DNA from 4 places in the Rummeliibacillus sp. TYF-LIM-RU47 genome. Region 1 is predicted to be linked to each of the others. Evidence: riboswitches for the same ligand, from Rfam matches in the RefSeq annotation. Region 1 holds a riboswitch; each other region holds the start of a gene.

Region 1 (3,199 bases):
CATAGCTGCCGCCAGTCCAGCCTGTATTAACTAAGAATACATTAGCTTCATGAGCATCGATTTTCTCACCCAACATTTCTGCGTATACAGAAGCATGCAGTGGGAAGAATGGAGCACCAAAGCATGTAGAGAATACTGGTTCTGGTTCTACGACACCGCGTTCTGTTCCAGGAATTTTGGAAGTGAAGCCAGATAAGAAATGATACATCGCTTGCTCTTTTGTTAATTTACTGATTGGAGGCAATACGCCAAACGCATCAGCTGTTAAGAAAATAATTGTTTTAGGGTGACCACCTACAGATGGACTTGCAATATTTTCGATATTTTGGATTGGGTATGCAGCACGTGTATTTTGAGTTAATGTAGTATCATCATAGTCAGGTATACGTGTTTCTGGATCAATCGTTACATTCTCAAGCACTGTGCCAAATTTGATAGCATTATAGATTTCAGGTTCTTTTTCAGCAGAAAGGTTGACTGTTTTCGCATAGCAGCCTCCTTCAATATTGAATACTCCATTGTCTGACCAGCCGTGCTCATCATCACCAATTAATTTGCGATTGCTGTCAGCAGATAAAGTCGTTTTACCTGTACCGGATAGGCCGAAGAATAATGCTACATCGCCTGATTCACCAACATTTGCAGAGCAGTGCATAGACAGAATACCTTGTTGTGGTAATAGGTAATTCATAATGCCGAAGATTGATTTTTTCATTTCGCCAGCATATTCTGTGCCGCCGATTAAAATAATGCGTTTTTCTAGAGATACGAGAATGAATGTTTCAGAAGATGTTCCGTCTACTGCTGGATCAGCTTTAAAGGTAGGAGCAGAAACAATAGTGAAATCTGCTTCATGTTCTTCTAATTCTTCAGCTGTAGGGCGGATGAATAATTGATGTGCAAATAAATTATGCCATGCGAATTCGTTCACAACACGAATGCCAAGACGGGATGAAGGGTCAGCACCCGCAAATCCTTTGAAAACAAAAATTTCTTCTTTTTCTTTTAAATAGTCTACTACTTTCGTATATAATGAATCGAAAACTTCTGAAGAAATAGGTTGATTGATTTTGCCCCAATCAATTTTGTCTTTAGAGGATTCTTCTTCTACCATAAATTTATCTTTAGGAGAACGTCCTGTATATTTGCCAGTTACTGCGCGAACAGCACCATCTACCGTTAAGATTGCTTCTCCACGTGAAGTTGCTTTTTCCACTAATTGTGGAACTGAAAGCTGTTCTAAAATATTGCGCCCTTGTAATAAATCATTCAGTTCATTCGCAATTTCTACTGAATTCATCTGTGTACGTACCATCCTTTTTATATTATTACCCTTGCTAAGTGGGTGAGTATTAATCATTTCGAGAATTAGTATAACACATTAAGCGTATTAGTCTATACTAATAACTCGTTATTTTTTAAAAGTTTTCTATATAAATTAATTCATTAATTTACTTTACGAAAACGCTTAACTACATCACACAACAAAATTCATCAAAAATCAACTTTTTTCTTTATTTTTCATCGAAAATTTGACTTTCTTGTTCAATTCGCTTACTATATGCTATAGAACGGATACTCTTATCCCGAGCTGGTGGAGGGTCAGGCCCTAAGAAACCCGGCAACCTGCATTTTATCAAGTGTTAAATGTGCTGGTGCTAATCTGATGCAAGGAATATTCCTTGAACGATAAGAGTGAAAGGTGCTTACGAAACATATCCTTTCCTCATTGTGCGAATGAGCGAAAGGTTTTTTTGTGTAAAAATTGAGGCAAATTGATTTTGTTTCATATTAATATATAGCATGTATGTAAGGGCACTTTCTATATCCTCGTGTTTAAAAAGCAGCTAAAGCTTGGCGTTTAATCCATTTAAACGGACATGGGTAATGAGTACCGTATCACTTTCGAGAGGATCTCGTTGATTTAGGAGGAAACCAACCAAATGACTAACAGAAGATTATTTACTTCAGAAAGCGTAACAGAAGGACATCCAGATAAAATTTGTGACCAAATTTCGGATGCCATTTTAGATGCCATTATTGCAAAAGACCCGAATGCGCGAGTTGCATGTGAAACAACTGTCACAACAGGCCTTGTCCTTGTTGCAGGAGAAGTGACGACCTCAACATACGTTGACATCAAAGGAATTGTAAGAGATACAGTAGCTGAAATTGGTTACACACGCGGTAAATACGGTTTCGATGCAGAAAACCTAGCAGTACTTGTAGCAATTGGCGAACAATCACCTGATATTGCACAAGGTGTAGACCAAGCACTGGAAGCTCGTGAAGGAAAAATGTCAGATGCAGATATCGAAGCAATTGGTGCAGGGGACCAAGGGTTGATGTTCGGCTATGCTTGCAATGAAACACCTGAGTTAATGCCGCTTCCAATCAGCTTAGCGCACAAATTGGCACGTCGTTTAACAGAGGTTCGCAAGACAGGTCAACTTGCATACTTGCGTCCGGATGGAAAAACACAAGTAACAATTGAGTATGATGAAAACAACCATCCAGTGCGTGTGGATACAATTGTTATCTCAACTCAACATGATGAAGATGTAACCTTAGAACAAATTCAACAAGATCTTAAATCAACAGTAATCAATAATGTAGTGCCAGCTGAATTACTGGATGAAAACACAAAATACTTCATTAACCCAACAGGCCGCTTTGTAATTGGTGGACCAAAAGGGGATGCAGGTCTTACAGGTCGCAAAATCATCGTCGACACATACGGTGGGTATGCGCGTCATGGCGGCGGTGCATTCTCAGGGAAAGATGCAACAAAAGTGGACCGATCTGGAGCATATGCAGCACGTTATGTAGCTAAAAATATTGTAGCTGCAGGCTTAGCAGAGCGCGCAGAAGTTCAATTAGCTTATGCGATCGGTGTAGCTCAGCCAGTTTCTATCTCTGTAGATACATTTGGTACAGGAAAGGTCACAGAAAGCGAATTAGTAGAAGCCGTGCGTGAGACATTTGATTTGCGTCCTGCAGGCATTATCAAAATGCTTGATCTTCGCCGTCCAATCTATAAACAAACAGCGGCTTATGGACACTTCGGTCGTGTTGATTTAAATGTACCTTGGGAAAATACAGATAAAGCTGAAGAATTGAAAGCTAAGTTTAAATAAATTGAATTTCATGCTATGGAGGTTTTTCCTCCTTGAAGCGATAAGCTGATTCTTATGAGAAC
Region 2 (3,199 bases), 680 kb from region 1:
GCTATTGTTAAATGGCGCAACTTTTTCGGATTGGATTTATCGGGCGCTGGTATTCTTAGTTATCTCTTGTCCTTGTGCGTTGGTGGTTTCTATTCCATTAGGATTCTTTGGGGGAATAGGAGCAGCATCTAAGATGGGTATCTTGGTCAAAGGAAGCAACTATTTAGAAGCTCTAAATAATGTGAAGTATGTTGTGTTCGACAAGACGGGTACCTTAACCAAAGGCGTATTTGAAGTCACGACCATTTGCCCATCTGGTAATATTTCGAAAGAAGACCTATTGGAATATGCTGCTTTTGCTGAAACTCATTCCAATCACCCGATCGCACAGTCAATACGAAATGCATATGGGAAAGAATTAAGCGTTGACAATATACAAGAGTACAATGAAATTTCAGGCCACGGTACTGCAGTAACAGTTGATGGGAAAGAAATTTTAGCTGGAAATGCAAAACTAATGAACAAAGAAAACATAGCATTCAAGGAACCTAGTGAGATTGGAACGATTGTTCATATTGCCCTAAATCGTAATTATGCTGGGTATATTGTTATAGCAGATGAACTAAAAGAAGATTCTGTTCAAGCAGTTCGTTCTTTAAAAGAACTAGGCATAAAAAAGACCATCATGCTGACTGGTGATGCAGCATCTGTAGCGAAATCTGTGGGCGAGAAACTTGGGCTTGATGAGGTGCATGCTGAATTATTGCCGCAACACAAAGTAGAAGAAATCGAAAAAATTGATGCCCAGAAAAATTCTAAAGAAAAGTTAATTTTTGTTGGGGATGGTATCAATGATACACCTGTATTAGCTCGTGCTGATGTCGGAATGGCAATGGGAGGATTAGGATCAGATGCAGCGATTGAAGCAGCAGATATCGTTATAATGACCGATGAACCTTCTAAGATACCAGCAGCTATAGGTATTGCAAAACGGACACGAGTGATTGTGTGGCAAAATATTCTCTTTGCATTAGGTGTGAAAGGTATATTCCTGCTATTAGGTGCCTTTGGCATTGCCACTATGTGGGAAGCAGTATTCTCTGACGTTGGGGTTACATTGCTAGCTGTGTTAAATGCCATGCGTGTCCTTCGAGTACCGAACCGCTAATTTTCTATCGTGAGAACCCCAAAACTCTAAGTGTTAAAAGAGTTTTGGGGTTTTATTTATCATTATTGAGGGCTTTTTTAGTAGATTTTTAATTCAACAAAATAAAAAAGTTTTAAAAATAGATTGACAGTCAAAAAGAATTCAATTACTATAAGCCTTAGCAAAATAAAGTTGCTCTTATTAAAAACCGTTGAGACGAGGGGTCTAAGATACGGTGGCAAACCAAACTGATATTTATCAGTTCATGGGGCTCAACCTGAGCACAAAATGTACAAAGTTTTGTGAACGATAAGAGGATAAGCAGTTGATATTAATCGAAGCTTTCCTTCTAATGGTTGGAGAGCTTTTTTGTATGCTAATATTTACATTTTTTAGTAGGAGAGGATTATATTGACTGAAAAAATTTTATTTACTTCGGAATCTGTGTCAGAAGGACATCCCGATAAAATCGCAGACCAAATCTCGGATGCTGTATTAGATGCAGCTTTAGCTCAAGATCCATTTTCAAGAGTTGCATGTGAAGTATTTACTACAACAAATATGGTTATTATCGGGGGAGAAATCACAACTTCTGCCATATTAGATATTGAAAGAATTGCTCGTGACACACTACTTGAGATTGGTTACAGTGATGCACAATTCGGTATTGACGGACATACTTGCAATATTCAAGTACTTGTTCATACACAATCACCAGATATTGCAATGGGTGTCGATTCTTCAAGTGATCTAAAGGAGATTGGAGCAGGAGATCAAGGGATAATGTTTGGCTATGCAACGGATGAAACAGAAACATATATGCCGCTTGCAATTGAAATCGCTCATACCTTGATGAAAAAAGCTTCTTTCTTAAGAAAAATTGGAGACTTTAAATGGGCACGCCCAGATATGAAATCTCAAGTGACGATCGACTATACAAATCCGACTAAACCAAGAATAGAAACAATATTACTCTCTATTCAGCATGATGAAGATGTAAATATGGCTGAATTCAAGAATTATATAAACGAACAGATTGTACAAGAAACAATTCGCACATTTGGAATGAATGAAGATGTAAATACATTAATCAATCCAACAGGGCGTTTCGTTATTGGAGGACCACATGGCGATGCAGGTCTTACCGGCCGTAAGATTATCGTGGATACTTATGGAGGAGCAGCAAAACACGGAGGCGGCGCATTTTCAGGGAAAGATTGTACAAAAGTAGACCGCTCAGCAGCTTATGCAGCTCGTTATGTTGCTAAAAATATTGTAGCTGCTAAATTTGCCAAACGTTGTGAAATCCAACTTTCTTATGCAATAGGGGTTAGTGAGCCAATAAGTATCGCAATTGATACCTTCGGAACAGAAACCGTAGACAAAGATCAACTACTGCAAGCTATTCGCAAGACATTCGATTTAACACCTGGAGGAATTATCAATATGCTTAATCTTCGGAATCCTCAGTTCAAACAGGTAGCAGCATATGGACACTTTGGGCGACATGATTTAAATTTGCCATGGGAACAGCTTGATAAAGTAAGTGCTTTAAGGGAAGCCGTTGCAGGCGATTTAGCAGGAGCAACTCGTTAATGGCACAAGTGCTGCAAGAAATCCTTAACGAAAAATATGATATTTGTTCCCAAGAACGGATGCCGTTGTTTGAAGCGCTTGTTAACTATGCAAAGAAAAATACCACCCCTTTTGATGTGCCGGGGCATAAAATGGGAGCTTTAAAAAGCCCATTAAACGATGTCTTTAGTGACTTTACGATGAAAATGGATGTCAATTCGATGAAAGAATTGGATTTATTAAGCCATCCGTCATCAGTCATTCAAGAGGCACAACAGTTAGCAGCAGAAGCTTTTAGGGCAAAAGCGGCGTATTTTTTAGTCAATGGAACATCGATTGGTATCTTAGCTATGATTCTATCGGCGTGTAAGCCAGGGGATCATATACTGGTTCCAAGAAACTGTCATAAATCAGTAATGAATGGCATAATTTTGAGCGGCGCCTGTCCAGTATTTTTAGAACCTGAAGTGGATCAACACTTTGGAATTTCCCATGGTGTCTCTGTAAGAACGATTGAAAAGGCATTAACATTACATC
Region 3 (3,199 bases), 2.2 Mb from region 1:
ATGAAGCATTAAGGCAATATAAAACAATTATCTCCCGAATTGGCAACAGTTCGTTAAAAGGAACATCTGAAGCAGAAGAAAAAGAAGCTCAAGGAAAAATAGTCCGCGTTTATAAAGAAAAGAATGGGGATTTCACTACTGTTTCCTTCTTGCTAGATAATAAAGAAAATTATATTGTGAGTTCAGAAGTGGCTCCTCTCGCCGTCTATCTGAAAGAAGGTGACACTGTAAAGCTGAAATATGTGAATTCAAGCGAAGTCTTTTTACCAGTAAAAGAAATGGTTATAGAGGGAATCGAAGAAAAATAATTAAAAAAGCTCTATAAGGTAGACGAAAGCCAAAAACCTTATAGAGCTTTTTTCTATTTCCAAGTAAATCCTTTGGTTGCAAGAAAGTCTTTGATAAATGGACGACGCTGTTCAACTAAGAAATCAGCCATTTGTTTTGTCCAATTCGACATTTTTTGATTCGATGAACGATGTTGGTAGTATTCTTCTAATGTCGCATCATATTCATCAAGTAATGTATCGTATTTTTCTTCATCATAGCTATTTTCATGCAGCACGGCATCCAGTGGAAGTCTTGGTTTTGTTTCATTTCTTTTCGTCGGTTTTCCGATTGTCATGGCGAACATAGGGAAAACGTGTTCAGGCAGATTGAATAATTCGCTGATCTCAGCTGGGTTATTACGCGCACCGCCAATATAACAAATACCGTATCCTTCTGATTCAGCAGCAATAACAAAGTTTTGTGCAAATAGCGCTACGTCGGCTACGCCTGCAAGAAGGTTTTCAGCAGAATCAGCCACAATTTCTACACCTTGCTTTTTGCCGGCAGCCTCCAAACGCTTGAAGTCAACGCAGAATAAGAAAGAAGCACCTGCTGTTTTGAATTGGAACTCATTGTTAGAGAGCTCGCCTAATTTTTTCTTTTTGTCAGCATCAGTTACCCAGATGACACTGTATGCTTGGATGAAATGTGAGGTAGCAGCCATTTGTGCTGTTTCAATTAAATCTCGTACAACCTCTTTTGGTATCTCTTCACCTGTATATTTTCGAACAGATGAATGGCTACGCAATAAATCTTTAACCATCTGTAGAACAACTCCTATTTTGTGGATTTCTTTAATTAACTATAGGAGAAATTGTAGGAAATGACTAGCGAAACGAATCCGCTTGTATGTAATATTTAGAAATATCAAAAAATAGTATTGACTTTTTAAAATGCAATACCTATACTTACAACAACAAGATGGAACAGAATAAATTACCTTTATCAAGAGTGGCGGAGGGAAAGGCCCTGCGATGCCCGGCAACCAGTAAGTTATCTTACATGGTGCTAATTCCTACAGATTCTTTATTGCGGATCTGACAGATAAGGGGAGGAAAATGCTAATGACCCTCTTCTTATGTGAAGAAGGGTTTTTCTTTTGGAAAATCCTTGCCACATGCCTCAGATTTCCATCTCAAACTATATTAGGGGGAATTAGAATGACAGAATTTCGTAAAGAGACTTTAGCAGTACGTGGAGGCCAAACGCCTGATCCTACAACTGGTGCAATTGCAGTGCCGGTATACCGAACTACAGCCTATAGGTTTAATGATACAGAGCATGCAAGGAAATTATTCGCCTTGGAAGAGCCAGGTAACATTTATTCTCGAATCATGAATCCTACTGTTGATGTCTTTGAAAAACGAGTAGCCCTGCTTGAAGGTGGAACAGCAGCGGTTGCTTTATCATCAGGCATGGCGGCCATTTCATTTTCTATTTTAAATATAGCGCGTGCTGGTGATCATATAGTTTCAGCTGCGAGTGTATATGGAGGAACGTACAATTTATTTGCCAATACTTTGCCACGATACGGAATCAATACTACATTTGTAGATGAACGGAAGCTTGAAGATTTTGAAGGTGCAATCCAAAAAAATACAAAAGCGATTTATGTTGAAACGATTGGTAATCCTAGTCTTTCAGTAGCAGATATCGAAAGTATTGCGGATGTTGCCCATCGACACGAAATCCCTCTAATCATCGACAATACATTTGCATCACCGATTGGATGCAATCCTATCGAATATGGTGCTGATATTGTGATTCACTCTGCGACTAAGTGGATTGGCGGGCACGGTACGACAATCGGTGGTGTTGTGGTGGATGCAGGCAAGTTTGATTGGACACGAGGTAAATTCCCTGACTATACAGAAAGAGATGAATCCTATCATGGCATCCGATATGGCATTGATGTGAGTAATGCAGCTTTCACTACACGCCTGCGCGTACAATTGCTGCGCGACTTTGGGCCAACGCTTAGCCCAGATGCTGCCTTCCAGTTATTACAGGGTCTTGAAACACTGCATCTTCGTGTGCCTTATCATAATGAAAATGCTAGAAAGGTAGCTGAATACTTACGTCAGCATCCTCAGGTGGAATGGGTAGGATACAACGGCTTCTCTGATAGCGAATTCGCTCCTCTTGCCAAAAAATATCTAAAGAATGGTTATGGCTCTGTTCTTACATTTGGAATTAAAGGGGGCAGAGATGCTGGACGCGAATTTATCGACAATGTCGAATTGTTCTGCCACGTGGCAAATGTAGGAGATGCCCGCTCATTGATTATTCATCCAGCCTCTACTACTCATCAACAATTAAACAGTGAAGAGTTGAAAAAATCAGGCGTGCCAGAGGAATTAATTCGCTTATCTATTGGGTTAGAAGCAATCGATGATATCATCTCTGCACTAGAAGAAGCATTCACAAAGGTAAGCCCAAAAGTTGCAGCAAAATAATTTGTTAATGAGTTTCACTTCGCCTCAGGGAAATAGCAGCATTTCCTAAGATTTTTAAATAAATAAAGAAAAGAGTGATGGATTGTCTTGTCACTCTTTTCATTTTGAATTGAATGAACACACTGTAAATACATATGTCTTTTATGGGAGGAATTATCTTGTAAACATACTCTGTGTAAGCTAAAATCATCAGTATGTAGATTAATTGATTAAGAGAATGGAGGCGGTTTTTTGAAAAAGGTAAAGGTTGCTATATTAGGTTTCGGTACAGTTGGCCAGGGGGTCTATCGCATATTAACAGAAAAGCGCAGTCAATTGAAACGGATGCTAGGTGTCGACCTAGAAGTAGCAAAAATCCTCGTAAGCAATCCGAATAAGCCACGTCCTCACGCTGCTAAAGAGTTGCTGACAAA
Region 4 (3,199 bases), 550 kb from region 1:
AAAAGTAGAACAGGCAGCACACGATATAAGAAACTTCTTTCTTATTTTTTCTATTATATTATTAGCCCTTTTATTTATTGTCTTAATTCTTATTATTTCTTCAATTACTAGACCTATTGCTGTTTTAAGAAAGTTAATGGACAAGGCATCTGGCGGAGATTTAAATGTTGCTGCAACCTATAATGGTTCTAATGAAGTAGGACAGCTATCGAATGATTTTAACTCCATGATAAACAGCATGAAATCCATTGTTCAAGTGGTAAATGGAACATCGCAAGAAGTAGGCCACCACTCTCAGCAACTTAACAAGCTTGTCGAAGAAACAACAGCTTCGAGCGAAGAAGTGACTGCTGCAATTGGAGAGATTGCTAAAGGAGTGAGTAACTCAGCTGAAAAGTCAGATCTTGCATTTGAACATGCTAATGCTTTAAGTAATCAAATTAACCAAATAAAGAATAAGACAATATCAATGCAAGACATTGCTGAACAAGCACAAGGAGTTAACAAAGAAGGTCAATCTCAAATGGAACAATTTCAGGCTGCCTTTTCTAGCTGGGAAAGTAATCTAATTAGTATGGCGGAAAAAATTGCATCTTTGGAAAAACAAATACTCTCTATTGATACAGTAATGGAAACCATACGAAATATTTCAAATCAAACGAATTTGTTGGCTTTAAATGCAAGCATCGAAGCGGCTCGAGCTGGTGATCAAGGGAAAGGGTTTGCAGTTGTAGCAGAAGAAGTAAGAAAATTAGCTGAGCAAACAGCTAAAGCCACAGAAGAAGTAAGAGAAACAGTACAGGCTCTGCAAAGAGAATCCAAAATAGTCACTGAACAAATGCATTCTACGAAAGACAAATTTCAAGATCAGTTGGTTGTGGTAGATTCTACTAGTGAATTGTTTAACAATATCTCTTCTTTAGTTTTACAGTTAGAAGAGGCTATTGATAATATTTCAAATGACACATTTAAGATCACAAGCTATAAAGATGAAGTAATAGACATGATTCAAGAGATGACAGCCACTTCTGAAGAATCAGCTGCAGCTTGTGAGGAAGTAAGTGCCTCTTCTTCCGAACAATTGGCAGCAATTGAAGCAGTTTTAAATTCGGCAGAGAAGCTTTCACACTTGAATAACAAACTTTCTGAATCAATCCAAAAGTTTAATTTATAGTTTTTAATTATTTGAATTTTTATAATAATTATGTTACGATCAATATAATTTTATATTTCTTATCAAGAGAAGCTGAGGGGAAGGCCCTATGACGCTTCAGCAACCTCTGTGTATGCAGAAAGGTGCTACATCCTGCAAGATTAAATCTTGGAAGATAAGAGTGCACGCATATCAATGCCCCTTTTCTTCTTGTAAGGAAAAGGGGTTTTTGTTTTATAAAGAAAAGGGGGTTATTTAATGCCAATTAATATTCCGAAAGATTTGCCGGCAACGGAATTATTAAAAAAAGAAAAGATTTTTGTCATGGATGAAAGTAGATCAAATCAACAGGATATCCGACCGCTTAACATTGCTATTTTAAACCTAATGCCCGAGAAAGAAAAAACCGAACTGCAGCTTCTTCGACTTTTAGGCAATACACCATTACAGGTTACTGTTACATTTTTACATACCGCTACGCATATCTCTAAAAATGTTAGCAAATCTCATTTAGATACATTCTATAAAACATTTAATGAAGTAAAAGAGTTTCGTTTTGACGGATTAATTATTACAGGTGCTCCAGTTGAGACGTTGGCCTTTGAAGAGGTGGATTACTGGGAAGAGATGAAAGAAATTCTTGAGTGGTCCAAAACTAATGTCACGACAACACTTCATATATGCTGGGGAGCGCAAGCAGCGCTTTATTATCATTATGGAATTGATAAATACTCATTAGATCAAAAATGTTTTGGTGTTTTTCAGCATACTGTTCAAGAGTCAACAGCAAAACTAATACGAGGGTTTAATGATGTGTTTGTAGCACCACATTCACGCCATACTTCTGTTTCGGTTCACGCAGTGGAGGAACATCCTAATTTATCTGTACTCTCTAAATCAGAAGAAGCAGGTTTGTTTATTGCTATATCAAACGACGAAAAAATGATTATGGTAACAGGTCATTTAGAATATGATGCTGAAACTTTAAGTGAAGAATTCAAACGCGATTTGGCTAGGGGTAATGACATAGCTATACCGAGTAATTACTATCCAGACGATAACCCTAATAATCAGCCGTTAAATACCTGGCGTTCGCATACACATCTTTTGTTCTCAAACTGGCTTAACTACTATGTTTATCAAGAAACACCTTATGAATGGGCATAGGTTAACTCTCATTCTCTATTGCTTATCTTTCTATTTGTTATAATAGACGAAAGAAGATACAAGAAAAGAGGATTATATGTGTTTGTGACTATTGGTATTTTAGCGCATGTGGATGCTGGAAAAACCACCTTATCCGAAAATTTATTATATCAATTTAATAGCATAAAAGAACGAGGGCGGGTGGACCACCAAAATGCTTTTCTAGACCATCATGCCATTGAAAGAGAACGGGGCATTACGATTTTTGCAGAACAAGGAAGGCTTGAAATGGAAGACGATACATATACCATTATCGATACGCCAGGGCACGTCGATTTTTCTCCAGAAATGGAGAGAGCAATTGCTGTAATGGATTATGCCATACTTGTTGTTAGCGCTTTAGATGGTGTACAGGGACATACAGAAACAGTTTGGTCTTTACTTAGAAAACATGACGTCCCCACCTTTATTTTTATTAATAAAATGGATGCAGATACAGCAAATGGTGAGGCAGTTTTACATGAGTTGCGGCAAAACTTGTCAAAGAACTTTGTTCCAATAACAAACGAATTTACAAATGGTAGAGTATCAGATCAACTGATTGAATGGGTAGCAGAGAGAGATGAAGAAATACTTGAAAAATATTTCAACCAATCTCTGCTTGAAGGGGATGTAAAGAAAGCTTTTCAAAAGATGATGATAGAAGGAAAGGCTTTTCCCTGTGCTTTTGGCTCTGCCTTAAAAGATGAAGGAATTACCGAATTCTTTGAGCAAATTATGCTTTTAGCGAGAACCAGCTATGATGAGGCACTGCCATTTTCAGCGAATGTGTTTAAAATCCGCCATGATGATAAAAAGCAAAGAATTACATTTATGAAAGCACAAGCAGGAAAGTTATCG

Evidence for each region. A riboswitch is a leader RNA that binds a small molecule or an ion and turns the genes downstream of it on or off. The one in region 1 is predicted to bind S-adenosylmethionine.
Region 2: it holds a riboswitch for S-adenosylmethionine, as region 1 does, so the genes downstream of both, metK (methionine adenosyltransferase) here and metK (methionine adenosyltransferase) in region 1, are expected to answer to the same signal.
Region 3: it holds a riboswitch for S-adenosylmethionine, as region 1 does, so the genes downstream of both, F0527_RS00205 (O-acetylhomoserine aminocarboxypropyltransferase/cysteine synthase family protein) here and metK (methionine adenosyltransferase) in region 1, are expected to answer to the same signal.
Region 4: it holds a riboswitch for S-adenosylmethionine, as region 1 does, so the genes downstream of both, metA (homoserine O-acetyltransferase MetA) here and metK (methionine adenosyltransferase) in region 1, are expected to answer to the same signal.

What each region holds. Positions count from the first base shown of each region.
Region 1 is NZ_VVIR01000001.1:2,209,944-2,213,142, reverse strand. It holds gene pckA (phosphoenolpyruvate carboxykinase (ATP)) at 1-1,300, opposite strand, end outside; SAM riboswitch class I at 1,579-1,696, shown strand; gene metK (methionine adenosyltransferase) at 1,944-3,137, shown strand.
Region 2 is NZ_VVIR01000001.1:1,528,975-1,532,173, forward strand. It holds gene F0527_RS07735 (heavy metal translocating P-type ATPase) at 1-1,108, shown strand, start outside; SAM riboswitch class I at 1,283-1,403, shown strand; gene metK (methionine adenosyltransferase) at 1,496-2,683, shown strand; gene F0527_RS07745 (aminotransferase class I/II-fold pyridoxal phosphate-dependent enzyme) at 2,683-3,199, shown strand, end outside.
Region 3 is NZ_VVIR01000001.1:24,259-27,457, forward strand. It holds gene F0527_RS00195 (YrzE family protein) at 1-308, shown strand, start outside; gene nfsA (oxygen-insensitive NADPH nitroreductase) at 362-1,093, opposite strand; SAM riboswitch class I at 1,270-1,381, shown strand; gene F0527_RS00205 (O-acetylhomoserine aminocarboxypropyltransferase/cysteine synthase family protein) at 1,491-2,786, shown strand; gene F0527_RS00210 (homoserine dehydrogenase) at 3,018-3,199, shown strand, end outside.
Region 4 is NZ_VVIR01000001.1:1,655,232-1,658,430, reverse strand. It holds gene F0527_RS08345 (methyl-accepting chemotaxis protein) at 1-1,174, shown strand, start outside; SAM riboswitch class I at 1,231-1,335, shown strand; gene metA (homoserine O-acetyltransferase MetA) at 1,412-2,320, shown strand; gene F0527_RS08335 (GTP-binding protein) at 2,399-3,199, shown strand, end outside.